DNA from 3 places in the Pelosinus sp. UFO1 genome. Region 3 is predicted to be linked to each of the others. Evidence: riboswitches for the same ligand, from Rfam matches in the RefSeq annotation. Region 3 holds a riboswitch; each other region holds the start of a gene.
The links. Region 3 has a riboswitch for cobalamin ahead of UFO1_RS05070 (nitrogenase component 1). Riboswitches for the same ligand answer to the same signal wherever they lie in the genome.
Positions count from the first base shown of each region.

Region 1: linked by a shared signal. The riboswitch ahead of cbiD (cobalt-precorrin-5B (C(1))-methyltransferase CbiD) and the one ahead of UFO1_RS05070 (nitrogenase component 1) in region 3 are both predicted to bind cobalamin.
Region 2: linked by a shared signal. The riboswitch ahead of UFO1_RS18815 (sirohydrochlorin cobaltochelatase) and the one ahead of UFO1_RS05070 (nitrogenase component 1) in region 3 are both predicted to bind cobalamin.

Region 1 covers NZ_CP008852.1:2,385,583-2,390,646, forward strand. Annotated here, with positions in the region: gene cobM (precorrin-4 C(11)-methyltransferase) at 1-286, opposite strand, end outside; gene cbiT (precorrin-6Y C5,15-methyltransferase (decarboxylating) subunit CbiT) at 335-916, opposite strand; gene cbiE (precorrin-6y C5,15-methyltransferase (decarboxylating) subunit CbiE) at 913-1,539, opposite strand; gene cbiD (cobalt-precorrin-5B (C(1))-methyltransferase CbiD) at 1,524-2,624, opposite strand; cobalamin riboswitch at 2,701-2,876, opposite strand; gene UFO1_RS11165 (glycosyltransferase family 39 protein) at 2,983-4,584, opposite strand; gene UFO1_RS11170 (glycosyltransferase family 39 protein) at 4,596-5,064, opposite strand, start outside.
Region 2 covers NZ_CP008852.1:3,978,513-3,983,576, reverse strand. Annotated here, with positions in the region: gene lgt (prolipoprotein diacylglyceryl transferase) at 1-439, shown strand, start outside; gene UFO1_RS18820 (isoprenylcysteine carboxylmethyltransferase family protein) at 441-1,094, shown strand; cobalamin riboswitch at 1,176-1,355, shown strand; gene UFO1_RS18815 (sirohydrochlorin cobaltochelatase) at 1,613-2,479, shown strand; gene UFO1_RS18810 (hypothetical protein) at 2,554-3,303, shown strand; gene UFO1_RS18805 (heavy-metal-associated domain-containing protein) at 3,916-4,125, shown strand; gene UFO1_RS18800 (DUF6803 family protein) at 4,392-4,901, shown strand; gene UFO1_RS18795 (N-acetylmuramoyl-L-alanine amidase) at 4,956-5,064, shown strand, end outside.
Region 3 covers NZ_CP008852.1:1,137,600-1,142,663, forward strand. Annotated here, with positions in the region: gene UFO1_RS05055 (Nramp family divalent metal transporter) at 1-1,070, opposite strand, end outside; gene UFO1_RS05060 (sirohydrochlorin cobaltochelatase) at 1,490-2,293, shown strand; gene cobO (cob(I)yrinic acid a,c-diamide adenosyltransferase) at 2,334-2,867, shown strand; cobalamin riboswitch at 2,941-3,124, shown strand; gene UFO1_RS05070 (nitrogenase component 1) at 3,310-4,617, shown strand; gene UFO1_RS05075 (TonB-dependent siderophore receptor) at 4,710-5,064, shown strand, end outside.

The DNA of each region.
Region 1 (5,064 bases), 1.2 Mb from region 3:
CATCCATTTGTTCTTGGATCGCACCATAAATACTAGGGTCACCAGTATGTAATCGGACTGTCTTTTTGCCTTGACTGGCAGCTTCCTCGATAACGTCGATAACTTGATCTAAGGTCATAGGAGCACTGTTGTAAATTGATGCACCTTGTTTAGCTAGCGCCAATAAGGCTGGATTGACAAGGGAACCGGCATAAATAATAACATCGGCTTCTCCTAATAAACGTTGACCCTTTACTGTAATTAACTCAGGATCTCCAGGACCTGCCCCTACAAATGAAACATGCATTGAAAAACCTCCCAAATATTTATTAGTGAAAATTCTAATATAATTAGCTTATATACCTTTAGTACATATAATGATATAGATTGGATTTAATGCTTGCAACATATTACTGCTTTTCACTTGTTTTATACGTGTTACTTGCATACCAAAAGCTTCTACCGTAAATTCAGGTTTAGCCTGCATACTATGTAAAGCATCATATAATGTTTCTATAGTAATAGCTGTGATAACTAATCTGCCATTCGGTTTAAGTAAACTATTACTTTGGGCTAAAAGTTCTTGTAAGTGACCACCGCTCCCGCCGATAAAGATTACATCAGCAATGGGAAGACCCTGCAATGCCTCCGGTGCGGAACCTGAGATGACTTCGATATTATCTGCGCCAAAATGTATTGCATTAGAACGAATTAGTTGAGCTCCCTCTGGATGCCGTTCGATCGCATATACTTTACCACTACTAGCTTGTAAGGCCGCCTCAATTGAGAGGGAGCCAGTACCGGCCCCAATGTCTATAATAGTGTCAGTAGGACAAATCTTCGCTTTAGTAAGAACTAAAATACGAACTTCTTGCTTCGTCATTGGAATATCACCACGAATAAAGTCCTCATCCTTAATCCCTGGAAAATAGCTCATGCTGCCACCACCATTACACAATGAGTAAACCCATCTAGCATTTTTACTTCACTTAGAGTTGAATGCTTAATCTCTTCATTTTCATAAGACAAATTAGCACACAACCATACTTTTGCATTTAACGGCCAACCATGATCTATGAGTACGCCCGCAATAAACTTTGGATCTTGTTCATAATCAGTTAGAATGCCGAGCTTTTTGTCAGGAGCATAATTTAAATCATTATCATTGGCTGTGCGACCATGCATACTGATAAGACGTGCATCTTGCCATATAGCAGTTATACGGGCGAAAGCTAACTGCATAGAGCTTATTCCTGGGATAACGGTAATACGTTCTGACGTAAATTTAGTTTTAAGAGTAGCTAGGAAACTGTAAAAACCCGGATCACCTGAAACCATTACCACTACATCACTTTGCGAAAGGGATGTAGCGATGAACGTTAAAACGCCACTGATATCTCGATCGATAACTTTAACCGTTGCATGTTTAGGTGCAAATGTTATAAGAGCTCGTTGACTTCCAACTAGTACGTCTGCCTGGGCAATTATGCGACTAGCCACTGGCAATATATAATCAGGTGATCCTGGTCCAATTCCTACTACTATTATTTTATGTTCCATCCTAGATTGCCTCCAATTTCTTGTGCGGTATCATCAGTTGCTAATATATCTCCTTTAAGAGTAATCATAGCAGTACCCACTCTTAGATCACCAAAGATATAACGCTCAGCACGTATGCTGGCTCTTTGGGCAATTACGCGGTACACTTCATGCAATTTGTATTTTGTAATAATTGGCATAGCAGATTCCGTAGTATTACAGTCTAATACTTCTTGTATCGCAGACTGCGGTGCGCCTAGGGAAGCCATATAGGCAGCCAGTGTTTCAAAACGAGCATCAGCCATACGATTATGGGTATGAAAAATCCCTGCAGCCACTTTTACAATTTTTCCCAAATGGCCAAATAACAATACTTGCTCCATACCATAATGTACAGCACTTTCCAACATATGTCCGACAAAATTGCTAGTTTGTATTACTGCTTCTCTAGGGAGATTATATCGATTGATGGCGATTTCTTGTCCCATTTTTCCAGGAGCAAAGACAATTTGATTATATCCTAATGCCTTTACCATAGAAATCTGTGGTGATAATGAATTTTTAAAGGCTTCTTCTGACATTGGTTCCACTATACCAGTAGTACCAATAATGGATAAACCGCCTACAATGCCTAATGTTGGATTTAAAGTTCGTTGTGCTAACCTTTCACCATCAGGTATTGAAATAGTAACACTTACACCACAACCAGTAGGTAATACATCTTGTATTGCTTGCATGATCATTTTACGAGGTCCAGGGTTAATAGCGGGCTGACCAACAGCTACAGATAAACCTGGTTTGGTAACAAACCCCACTCCAACTCCAGCTTTTAGGATTATCTCACTCGTTTTATTGATTTCTACTTCAGCAAAGATCATTGTACCATTTGTAACATCAGGATCATCTCCTGCATCCTTAATGATACTTGCCTTTCCTCCATTATATAAGGGCTGACATGTTGCAATTTTTACATGGATATTTTGTCCCTGTGGTGAGGTTACATGTACAGTAGTAGGCAATTGCCCGGACCATGCTAATAATGCAGCTTTAGTTGCTGCAGCGGCACAAGTGCCAGTAGTAATTCCAGACTTCATTTTTTTTTGCAAAATAAAAACCCCCTGCAGGCAGGAGGTACAATAAACCTAATTTATTCTACCACCTGCCTATCCTCCGTAGGTCATAACGGTGTGTGTCAGAATAGGCAGGTCTCCTGACTCTGGTTCATTACATAGCTAAACCTTCCCGGATTATTTCCAGTGGTATATTCTTAGCTGTGCTCCCCAATACAGTGGCGGGACCGCGCCGGCTTTGACCGGACTTCCCTTTTAAGCATAAGCACCTATTCCCAAATTATTAATTTTGTTATTATGTTGTTATTGGTATATTTTTGTAGTATTCCACTACTACTGCTAATATTCCTGCTATTATTTATAAATTATAGATGATTTATTCAATTAGTCTGTTTCAATCATTGTGATTGGCCACTCGCTGATATAGTGTTATCGCATTACGTGTAGCGACTGGAGAAAACTGCTTAGAAAAAGGTTCATTCATAAAATTCCTGTTATCTTTATTTGAGACCAATATATACGACATACTGGTATCAGAAGTAAATTCTCTGATCGTTTGCGTAGGCATTGTATATTTTCCTGCCCAAGTACCTAGTTGCTGCGGTTCTTCTTCATGTATTAATCGAGGAATATTATAGCCACTATAAAACACCGCCGATGTTGAATATTCACCATAGGAGGCTATTCTAGCCCTTTCTGCTGGTAACTCAGCAGAGATACTTTTAGCAGAGCGTGTTTCTGCTAATGGTATAAGGCCATTATGAATTAGGAATAAATTCATAATTACGGTTACTATTGCTATTATCTGTGGCAAGTGATAGACATTTCCTTTTAATTGTTTCCAAAGTATTAAAGCAATTGAAACGAAAGCACCAATATATAGCATTGTCCAACTAGCTGCAGTTGGGATAAATCGACTACTTAGCGAAATAAGAAGTAATAGCGCAATGGCTGGAATGGATAGCCACCACCAAACCTTTCGATCCTTCAGACTTTGCATTTTCCCTAAAGTATAGCCAATTAGTAAGGCTGCGGGAAAGGATGCAGGGAAAACATATGTAGGATATTTAGTAGCCATCATTGTGTAAAAAATAATCGTTAGAATAGACCAATTTGTTAAATAAATTAGCTGAGATGACGAAAGTTCTTTTCTAACAACACCCATTGATTTAATGAAAATTCCTGACCAAGGTAATAAGCTGATGGGAAATAGGACTAGATAATAATAAAAGACATTATCTTTAGGATGTTCGGACACTGTGGCACGAAGATAGTTATGTAATCCCAAAAAGGTATCAAGAAAATTTGTACCGTGTAATTGGTACATCTTAACATACCAAGGAGCAGCAATTATTAAAAAGGCAAAGATCCCAGGGAGAATAAATACCTTTCTAAATAGCTGCCATTGGCGAGAAATCATTATATAACTACAGATAATTAATCCTGGTAGCACAAGGCCAACAGGACCTTTGGTTAATACGGCCAGTCCCGCGGCCATATAAGCTAATGAAACATACCATTTCGAACCAGTATTTTTCAGACCGAGATATAACATAGCTAAAGTAATACTAGTATAAAAAAATAAGATAGAATCAGTAATAACCATTTTAGCTAATACCCAAAATTCTAAGGAGGTTGCTAATACTAAAGAGCTTAAGAGTGCGGTTTTGGTATTACTAAAAATTTTTTGTCCAAACCAGTAAGTAAAAGTTACACTAGCAGCGCTAAATAATCCGGCAGGAAAACGTGCGGCAAAATCAGTAATACCAAATATCTTAAAACTTATAGCAAGCAACCAATAGACCATAATCGGTTTATCAAACCAATAATGTCCATAAATTTGAGGCGACATCCAATCACCAGTCAGTACCATTTCTTTAGCTGTTAATGCATAATTGGATTCTACAGGGTCGCTTATTGGGAGAGAGGCATTAAAGGATAGAAAAAAGGTTAATGATGAAAGAAAAAGCAACAACATTGTTAAGCGCTTTGCCATAAGTACCTCCCCTATTTTTTGAGTAGTAAAATTTTATCGTCAATAACAGATAAAACCGTAAGTAATTGGATGCTTTTGTTTGTTAAACGATCATATTCAGCTTGTCTAAGGAGAAAATATGCCCTTGGACTTTCTTGAATATATTGATTTAGATCATCATCTTTCTTTAACTCAAATCCATAAACATTTGTATAGAATGTAAAACCTGGGTGTAAGAATTTAATAATATATACTGGAGATGTACCATCATACTGTTTCGTAAACTCTTGCGCAATATGTTTAGTTGTAAAATTTGGTGCGGCTAAAGGGAATAACATAAAAACTAACACCATAGAAAATGAAACCATAGCAATGATTTGAGTCCAAAAGGCACGGCCTATTTCTTTCATCCATGCAAAATAGGCTATTAATAATGCCATTACAATGAAAATTCCAGAGGTTATATAGATTCCAAGTTGTAGTATGGGCATGGTTTTGCTA
Region 2 (5,064 bases), 2.3 Mb from region 3:
ATTATCCTTCCGGCGTTTTGCCGATATTAGTACACCAGGTCTTATCCTAGGGCAGGCTATTGGGCGTATTGGCTGTTTATTAAACGGTGATGCCTATGGAAAGCCGACAACTGCCTGGTATGGCGTTGTCTATCAGCCGGGAACATCGGCATATCAAGCATGGGGAGCAATGCCATTGGTGCCAGCCGAACTATTTGAGGCTGGGTTTGATCTCATGATTCTAGCCGTCCTACTGTATATATTCCGTCGGAAACAGTTTGATGGACAGGTGGCAATAACCTATTTCATTCTCTATTCCCTGGCCCGATTTGGTTTGGAATTTTTACGTACGGATAGCTTACTATTTGGCGGTCTTAAAGTGGCGCAAATGACGGCGCTGTTAACGGCAATGCTTGCTAGTAGCTTATGGTTGTGGTATCGGAAAGGAGAGACTGAATAACATGTCAGATTATGGACTATGGCCAATTGTGGTCATCAATTCGCTTATCTTTATTATTTTTGCCTTTAGTTTTACTCGTCCGCGTTCTGGTCGGGATTGGCGTTCCTTTGGTACCTTTTCCGCTTTTATTGTAGCGCTATTTGCAGAGATGTATGGTTTTCCTTTGAGTATTTATTTACTTTCCGGGTGGCTGGGGAGCCACTATCCACAAATCAATCTCTTTTCTCATGATGCCGGACACCTTTGGTATACATTGCTGGGACTAACAGGTGATCCCCACCACAATCCTATTCACGAATTAAGTAACTGGTTTATTTTTGGGGGGCTTATCTTTCTTGGTTTTACATGGAGATTTTTGCACAGTGCCCAGCGTAGGGGTGTGATCGCAGTGAATGGTCCTTATGCCTATGTGCGTCATCCTCAATATATTGCTTTTATCGTGATCCTGTTGGGTTTCTTGCTGCAGTGGCCAACGCTGTTAACATTGGCTATGTTCCCTATTCTTGTGCGGATGTATATTTGGTTGGCTAGGCAAGAAGAACGGGAAGCAATGGAACAATTTGGTGAAGACTATGCCGCCTATGCGGCAGTGACTCCACGTTTTTTCCCCAGATTAGGTCGAAGGGGCCTAATTGGGAGTAAGCAGGATAAGTAAAAAGTTTTGATACACGGTTTGTATTGAACAAAAGCTTGACAACGTTAGATATTGATAGTAACTTTAAATAGGATTTTCTTAACTAAATATAGTAAGATAGGTGCCTACGGGCTTAATAGGGAAGTTGGTGTAAATCCAACACGGTCCCGCCGCTGTAAAGGGGAGCAAACCTGCATGATGTCACTGAAATAATAGTTTTGGGAAGGCGCAGGAATGTTACGATCCTAAGTCAGAAGAACTGCCTATTTAATAGTCACCGTTTACCCACGAGCGATGGGGAGGGGATTTAAGTACATGCTGTTGTACAATATTTCATCGTTGCGTTTTTTCGCAGGGATTTTTATCGATATAACTTTGCCTGGCTTATATTACGTCTCCCGTTCTTGGATGGGAGATTATTTTTTTTACGTAGTGTATTGACGATTCCATCTTGGGGAGCGGAAGTTAGTATGTTGCATGAAAATCTACCCCAATATTCATCATTTGGTATTTAGCTATAATAATTGGAGGAATTTATAATGGAAAAAACAGCTAGTACCGTCAACTGTTTGGCGGATAAAAGGGCTATTTTAGTTGTTAGCTTTGGAACTACTTATCTTGATACGTTGAAAATGGCCATTGAAAGTACAGAAAGCAAAATCAGAGTTACCTTCCCTAATTACGAGGTACGTCGGGCGTTTACTTCCCGTATTGTCATTAAGAAATTGGCTGAGCGAGATGGTATTCTAATTGATACGGAAAAGCAAGCGCTTGAAAGATTGCAAGCTGAGGGATATAAAGAAGTATTCATCCAGCCACTATATGTGGCCGCTGCTGAAGAATATGAAAAGTTAAGAGCGGTTTCTGTACATTTTGCTCATACTAAAGTGTTTGATAAGATTACTCTTGGCCGTCCACTTCTTTATTATATGGGACAGAAAGGCAACCCAGACGATTACCTGATTGCCATTAAGGCTGTTGAAACGCAACTACCTAAGTTAAGAGACCAGGAAGCGATAGTGCTTATGGGTCATGGGGGAGTACATCCTGCTAATACTGCTTATGCCGCTTTACAAATAAAATTAGAAGAAGCCGGGTTGAATAATATTTTTGTATATACTGTCGAAGGTTTCCCAGCACTGGATAGCGTTATTGAAAAATTGAAAAGTAAAAAGGTGAAGAACTTGACTTTGTTGCCATTTATGCTGGTAGCTGGCGACCATGCCACTAAAGACATGGCTGGTGATGAAGAAGATTCTGCTAAATCCCAATTACTTAAAGCTGGGTTTAATGTTGATATATATTTCCACGGCTTGGGCGAAAATCTAGCTATCCAGGATATTTATGTACAGCATCTAAAAGATGCTATTGATCAACTGATCGTGCATAAAGCTAAAAAACACTAGTTTTAAACCGGTCATACTATTATGTAATTTCATGAGATAGATGCCTGTGGGCTGAATTAAAGGAGATTAAAAAGATGAATGCCGAAATTGGCGCTATAATTGGGTTAGGTTTTGTACTCGGGCTTAGGCATGCAATCGATTGGGATCATATCGCCGCTATCACCGATTTTATTGGAGCAGAAGATACGAAGAAAAAAAGTTTCTTCTTATCACTTTACTATGTAATGGGTCATGCGTTGGTTAATTTAGTGTTCGGTAGTGCTGCAATTTTACTCGGAAATGTATTACCAGAATGGGTAGATGGAGTTATAGAACGCATTGTTGGGATTATCTTAATTGGTTTGGGCATTTGGTTAATTGTGGCTCTTTTTAATCGGAAGGATGAGCAAGTATTACTTAGTAGATGGACATTGCTTTTTATGGGGATAAGGAAAATATCATATTGGTTAAAATCAAAATTTAAACCAGTAAGTACTCCAGTGCAGCAAGATTTTTCAGTTGACCTGGGTGCTCGTAGTGCTTGCTGTATAGGAATACTTCACGGAATTGGAGGAGAAACTGGAACACAAATCTTATTATTTACTGCGGCCGCAGGAGCTGGTACGGTAGCTTTAGGACTTACAGCCGTGTTAGCATTTATTATTGGTTTATTTATAGCGCAAACTGTGTTAATCCTTCTTCTCTTAAATGGTTATGCACAAGCTGCAAAAAATCCAAAAGTCTATGTAATATTAGCAAGCACTACGGCGTTATATAGTATTGCAGTTGGCATCATTTTCTTAATAGGCCAGAGCGACTTGCTGCCCACTTTAACCCTGACCTAATGTATTGTCTGGGCAGACATTACGTATGGCTGTCTTAGGGGATTACGATTTCCTGGGGCGGAGAAGTAAAAATCATCTCATAAATCACGCTGGCGACTATCACATAATGGCGAAGAGCGAAAGATAGTGATGTTTTCATACTCATAAAAGAACGATCACCATTCCGCTATTGTCTCGGGCACGAAAACCATGTACCTGATCCATTAGCGAAATAGTTCAGGACGTTTTATTTGAAGAGTTTAAAAAAATTACCTATGCAAGACTAGACAAGCTTAAACACCATTAAATAAGTAGTGTCTTGCAGTCAAAGTTCTTCCAGTAAAGCTGCCGGTAAAGGCAGCTTTTTTTGCGGCAGGTGGTAGTGAGTGCTGGTATATTGGCCGCACGGCAACGCCATCTTTTGGGTCACTATAGGGTATTGACTAGATGAAAACATTATCATATACTTAAATTATACTATACGGGGGTATAGTATAAAGAGGGATGAGTATGTGCTAGTAGACAAGGAAAATGATGAATGTTTTAAAACAATTTCACAAATCATGTCCAGAGACCTTTAGAGTGACTTGGTCTTCGGATAAAGCACTACAGGTAAGAGGGGAGGTGAATGAAATGGGTCAAACTGGTGAAACAGTAATAAAAATCGAAGGAATGTCTTGTGGTCATTGTAAGATGGCCGTCGAGAATGCTCTTAAAGAAGTTGCAGGCGTTGCAAGCGCCTATGTTGATTTGGACAGAAAAGAAGCAGTGGTGACAGGTTTTGCCGCGATTGCCGATCTTCATCAAGCGGTAGAAGAGGCTGGCTATGTTGTAGTTGCTTAATAGTTAGGCGGATGCCAGGGATGGCATCCGTTTTATATCTCAACCACGAAAAGAGGTCGTCAGCGATATCAATCGTACGTAAGTTAGATAAGCATTTTAGTGATTGTCACATCATCAAGGAGAGCAGCCTCTGGGTGGGGGCTGAATCTATGTTAGCAGGATGAAATCTGCACAACTTCATAAGTTCTTCATCGTTTCTTCACAAGATCTTCACATTTTATTTGTATAATATCAATATAAGTTTATTAAGGATGGTGTTTATTGTTATGGTTATGACACACTATATGGAATTGCTGGCTGTCAATCAGCCTTGGAATTTAATTTTGTATATGGTGATTCCTGTGGCTCTGGCGGAAGCACTTGTTGCAACTGAATTTTTCACAGTCTTCCTTCGTGGGTCCAATGCTGGTGGATGGAGAACAGCCAATAAGGTGATTGGTATTTTTCTAGGGTTTTACTTTCTAGGCGTCTTTCTCAACTTAACAACCACTGTTGTTCCTACTATTCAGTGGCGCGGCATTGCTGATATACTCGCGGTAGGGGCTTATCTCAGTGGTGTAATTCCGCTGTTTGGTATTGCTTTGTTGGAACTCGGTGTAATCGGCAAGAGCAAATCTGATGATGAAAAGATGAAGCTCCATTTCATTCTATTGACCGTGTTTCTCGTTGTTGCTCACGTAGCCATGATTTTTGGGATGGTTGATCCAACTATTATGGGATGGAATCCCAATGCTGTTGGTGGAAATATGCAACATATGCAACATATGGGACAATAAAAGTTAAAATAATTCGTTAAAAGCAAAGCAGCCCTTCCTGTAGGAGGGGCTGCTTTGCTTTTTGGTCATTTCAGCTTTAGTGCCGGGGAGCATACGAGGGCAAAGGCTGCCTGCATTCACACTAGGTTGGTGGCGGAATTGAACACCTCTGACCGGGGCGTGA
Region 3 (5,064 bases):
GGATTGATGCCTGCTAAGATAATAGCCATACCAGGTAACATGGTAATGAGACGCCTGATGCTAATCGGGATATCAAAGCCCACGAAGCCATTTAAGATAACTTCTCCAGCCATAGTGCCAACGGTAGAAGAAGATAATCCCGAGGCTAAGAGAGCGAGGCCAAAGGCTCCAGCTGCCATATTGCCCATGAGAGGCTGCAAGGTCATATAAGCTGCTTCAATACTGTCAACAGTAAGACCATTGCCTTTAAATATAGCTGCTGATACAATAACCATAGCGGCATTCACAATAAAGGCCATATTCATAGCAACAAATACATCTATTTTGGCCATCTTTAAGTGATGAACACAGTCGCTTTCGTCATTTGTACGACGATTTTGCACCAAATGAGAGTGTAGATAAATAACGTGAGGCATAACCGTAGCTCCTAGCATGCCGACAGCTACCAGTAAGCTGTCAGAGGTGAGCATAGGAACAGCCACATGATAAGCAACTTGCCCCCATTCTGGACTAGACATGAACATTTCCCATATATAAGATATGCTTATAACGGCTACCATTGTCGTAATGATTCGTTCCACAATTTGCTGCCCATATTTTTGCATGTGGCAGATGAAGTAAGTGATAAATCCTGTAAGTATTGCTGACCAAACTAAGGGGATATTAAATAGTAAGTAAAAACCAAGGACGCCTCCCAAAAACTCTGCAAGATCGGTAGCCATAGCCGCCAGGGTTGCTATAGTCCATAAGAACCAATTCACGCCTCGTGAAAAGACATTGCCGCAGTGTACTGGTAAACTAACTCCAGTAGCAATGCCAACTTTTGCAGAGAGAATTTGGACAAAGATAGCCATCAAATTACTCCAAAGAATGACCCATAGTAAGTTATAACCAAATTGGGAACCACCACTAATGTTAGTACCGAAATTTCCAGGATCCATATACGCTACGCTGACAATAAAAGCAGGTCCGAGGTATTTTAATAGCCCTTTGGCCTTGGTTTTAATTTCTTCCCCAGGTATTAACGGCAAATTAATCGGTAGGCTGGTGATAAATTGATCTTCCTTCAATATTCCCACTCCTTACGTAAGTGCTATGTGTAATTACTACTACAAAACACAATAGTATGGTTAGCCATGGCTAACTTTTAAAACGCTTTAATTACTATATAATATGTAATGATAATAATTTTGTTACCAAGGAAGAGACAATTGGATATAGAACTTGACAATTTAAAAAGAATAGTATAATTTTTAAATAGAATAAAGAAGAAATAAGAAAAGACTTGGCTTGTGCCAAGTGCTCGGACGCAGGCAGAAGTCTTAGTCGCTCTTACTTGGAATCAAGAAAGTGTTATACTTTCTGATTCCGTAAATAAGCACAGAGTGCTATATAGTTCTTTTTGATGAAATCAAATCTTCCGCCTTTGGTTGGGAGATTTATTTTATATGCAGTATTTTCGATATAAGGAATAAAAGAGGAGTTACATATGTTAAAAAAAGCTATTTTAGTAGTTAGTTTTGGTACAACCTATCAGGATGGAATGAAGTCAAGTATTGAAAGCATAGAAAATAAAATAAAATCTACTTTTCCTCAGTATGAAGTGCGAAGGGCCTTTACCTCCCGCATTGTTATCAAAAGATTAGCAAAGAGGGATGGCCTTGAAATTGATACGGAAAAAGAAGCATTGCAAAAGCTGCAGGAAGAAGGATACCAAGAAGTATATATTCAACCCTTGCATGTGGTAGTAGGAGAAGAATATGATAAGGTTAAAAGAATGGTTGCTCATTATGCCCACGCTGAAATATTCGAAAAGATTGCCCTTGGTCGCGCTCTTTTGTATTATACGGGACAAGAAGGCAAACCAGATGATTATCTAGAGGTAATAGACGCGATAAGAACACAGCTTCCAAAGGTAAAAGAACAAGAAGCCGTTGTTTTTATGGGGCATGGTGGAGTACACCCTGGTAATACTGCTTATTCTACTTTGCAAATGAAACTGGAAGATGCCAATCTAGAACATGTGTATGTTTATACGGTGGAAGGTTTTCCCTCATTGGAGAGGGTTATAAAAAAATTAAAACAAAAGGATATCAAAAAAGTAACTTTGATGCCATTTATGCTTGTATCTGGCGATCACGTTGCAAATGATATGGCTAGTGATGAGGAAGATTCGGCGAAATCCCAGTTACTACAGGCTGGATTTGAAGTTGCTATTTATCTTCATGGTTTAGGAGAAAATTCAGGGATTCAGGATCTTTATGTTCAGCATTTAAAAGATATACTGAATTAACTGGACAAAACAGCGGTAACTAAGAAAGGAAGAGGGTTACATGGAAAAAAGAGAAGGCCTAATTATTGTTCATACAGGGAATGGTAAGGGAAAGACTACGGCATCCTTAGGCCTGGGGTTAAGAGCCTGGGGACAGGGGTTTAAAGTATTAATATTGCAATTTATAAAAGGGAATTGGAAATATGGAGAGCTAAAGGCAGCAGACGCTTTGGGGTCCAACTTTGTAATGCGGCAAATGGGAGAAGGTTTTGTCCGAAATAGTACGGAAGATTCTTTGATAGATCATCGCCAGGCAGCCCAAGAGGCATTACAAGTGGCTAGAAAAGAAATCGTATCCGAAGAATGGGATATGATTATCTTAGACGAAATTAATTATGCAATTAAGTTTGGTGTTCTCTCTTTAGAGTCTGTACTAGAAGTATTAGAAGTAAAGCCCGATTCACTACATCTTGTCTTAACAGGGCGGGAGGTTCGTGATGAAATTATTGCAAAAGCCGATTTAGTGACAGAGATGAAAGAAATTAAGCATCCTTATAAAAAAGGAATTAAGGCACAAAGAGGAATCGAATTTTAAAGAGATTATTAGCAAGGAACTGCTTGACAATTCTGTAAAAACATTATAAAGTGAATCTTGTAACATAGACAAATTTCATATGAATGGTATAGGTGCCCTTCGGGGCTTAATAGGGAAGTTCGGTTCAAAGCCGGCGCGGTCCCGCCACTGTAATGAGGAGTGAACCCATGGTTATGCCACTGAGACGACAGTCTTGGGAAGGTATGGGCAAGCAATGATTCAGAGTCAGGAGAACTGCCTATATAGCAATCACCGTTATAACCTGCGAGAGATGGGGAGGGGATTTGTACGATAGTTTTTTTATTGTGCTTATTTTTTCCCGGCGTATATGTACGCCGGGATTACTATTTGCTTTATGCTATTGTAAAATCTCTTAGCCTTTTTAGGTTAGGAGATTTTTTTACGGCTATTTTTAGGAGCGATAAAAATAGGGGGATTGGATATGATTACGAGCCATTTGACCTACATGTGTCAGGAAAACAACAGTTGTGGATTGACAGGTGCAACTACTTTCTTTGCAGGTATTCCAGATGCTGTTATAGTAATTAACAGTCCTTTATGTTGTTACTTTTCAACCCAAGGGTATATTGAAAAACAATGCCCTACTGCTGGAAGACGATTTTTTTGCTCTCCAATAAATGAAAATGCTGTACCCCTCGGTACAGAAAAATATCTACTAACTATTCTAGATTCAATAAAACAAAATTATCAGCCATCTATAGTGCTATTGGAGAATAGCTGTACAAATATCACTAGTAATGATGACCTTTTGCAGATTGCTAAGCAAGCAAATATGAATTGTCCTGTTGTTTGTTTAGATAGTCACGATTTGCATGAAGGTTTTTGGGCAGGATATCAGGCAGCTGCTAAGGCTTACTATCGTAATATGCCTCTTCGGTCCCGTAGTGTAGTAAAAACAAAAACAGTTAATTTACTAGGATGTACTTTTGGATATTATAATGAATTTTATGATTTGCAAGAATTAAGACGTATGTTGACGTTAGCGGGTTATGAAGTATTAGCTTGTCCAGGAGCAGGAAGCACTACCCAGGAAATCGCAAATATGACCCAAGCACAACTGAATATCGTCGTGCATGACGAACTAGGAAGGGAGATAGCAGAGTTATTAGAAGAAGAGTACAATATCCCTTATGTCTCCCTATTACCTCCTTATGGTTTACGGGGTTCTTTAAATTGGTTAAAAGCGATTGATTATTATATGTCTGGAGAAAGTAATGGGCTAAAAACGCTTCATCAAGAAGCAAATCTTCTAGTACAAGGACTTAGTATTATTAGCAAAGATAAGCAAAAGCTTTGGGGAGATATATGGTTTGAAAATATAATCATTGCAGCTCCGTCTTCAGTAGCTTTTGGTATATCTCAGGCAGTACGTAATGAATGGGTAGATACCAAAGAAATCATAACTGTATTGCATAATGGAGTTCCTTTCAAACAGAGTTATCCTGATTATATTGGTATCGTATTAGATGGATATAAAGACCAACAGAAAATTGAGCAACATTTAGCAGGTCTAGCAGGAGGATTGCTTATGGCGAGTAGTAAAGAGAAAGCGATTTTGCATCAAAAAGCAGTTGAAAATATAGAATATCAGCATATCTCCTTACCCCTTTATGATGAAATGATACTTAAAAATCGCCCTCTTATGGGACTACGGGGTACTAGTCATATGGTAGAAGGGTTTTGGAATAAACATATATCGCTAAAGAAAGCGTGGTTACTTAGTAAGTAACTGTTGTAAAGCTAGCAACAGATAATAACTTAAGTGGCTAAAAGATTTTTATCTTTTTTAGTTAATATCAAATATACATAGGAGGGAAAAGTGTGAAGCAGATAAAGGCCAAGCTATGTGCCTGTGTGTTAAGTAGTGCCCTATTACTACAAATGCAAAATGTGTATGCAAATGAAAGTGAGGAATATTCCTTTGATCAAATGGTGGTGACAGCCAATCGGGTACCTACAAAAATAACAGAAACAGCTGCTAATGTAACAGTAATTACGAAAGAGGAAATTGAAGAAGGTAACTATCATAATATCGGAGAAGTGCTACAACATATACCAGGAATTTCTATAGGGTCTAATGGTGCTCCAGGCAGCATCAGTGCTGCATTTATTAATGGAAGTGAACAAGTTGTGGTGATGATTGACGGTAGGCGCATGAATTTGCCCAATGGCATAG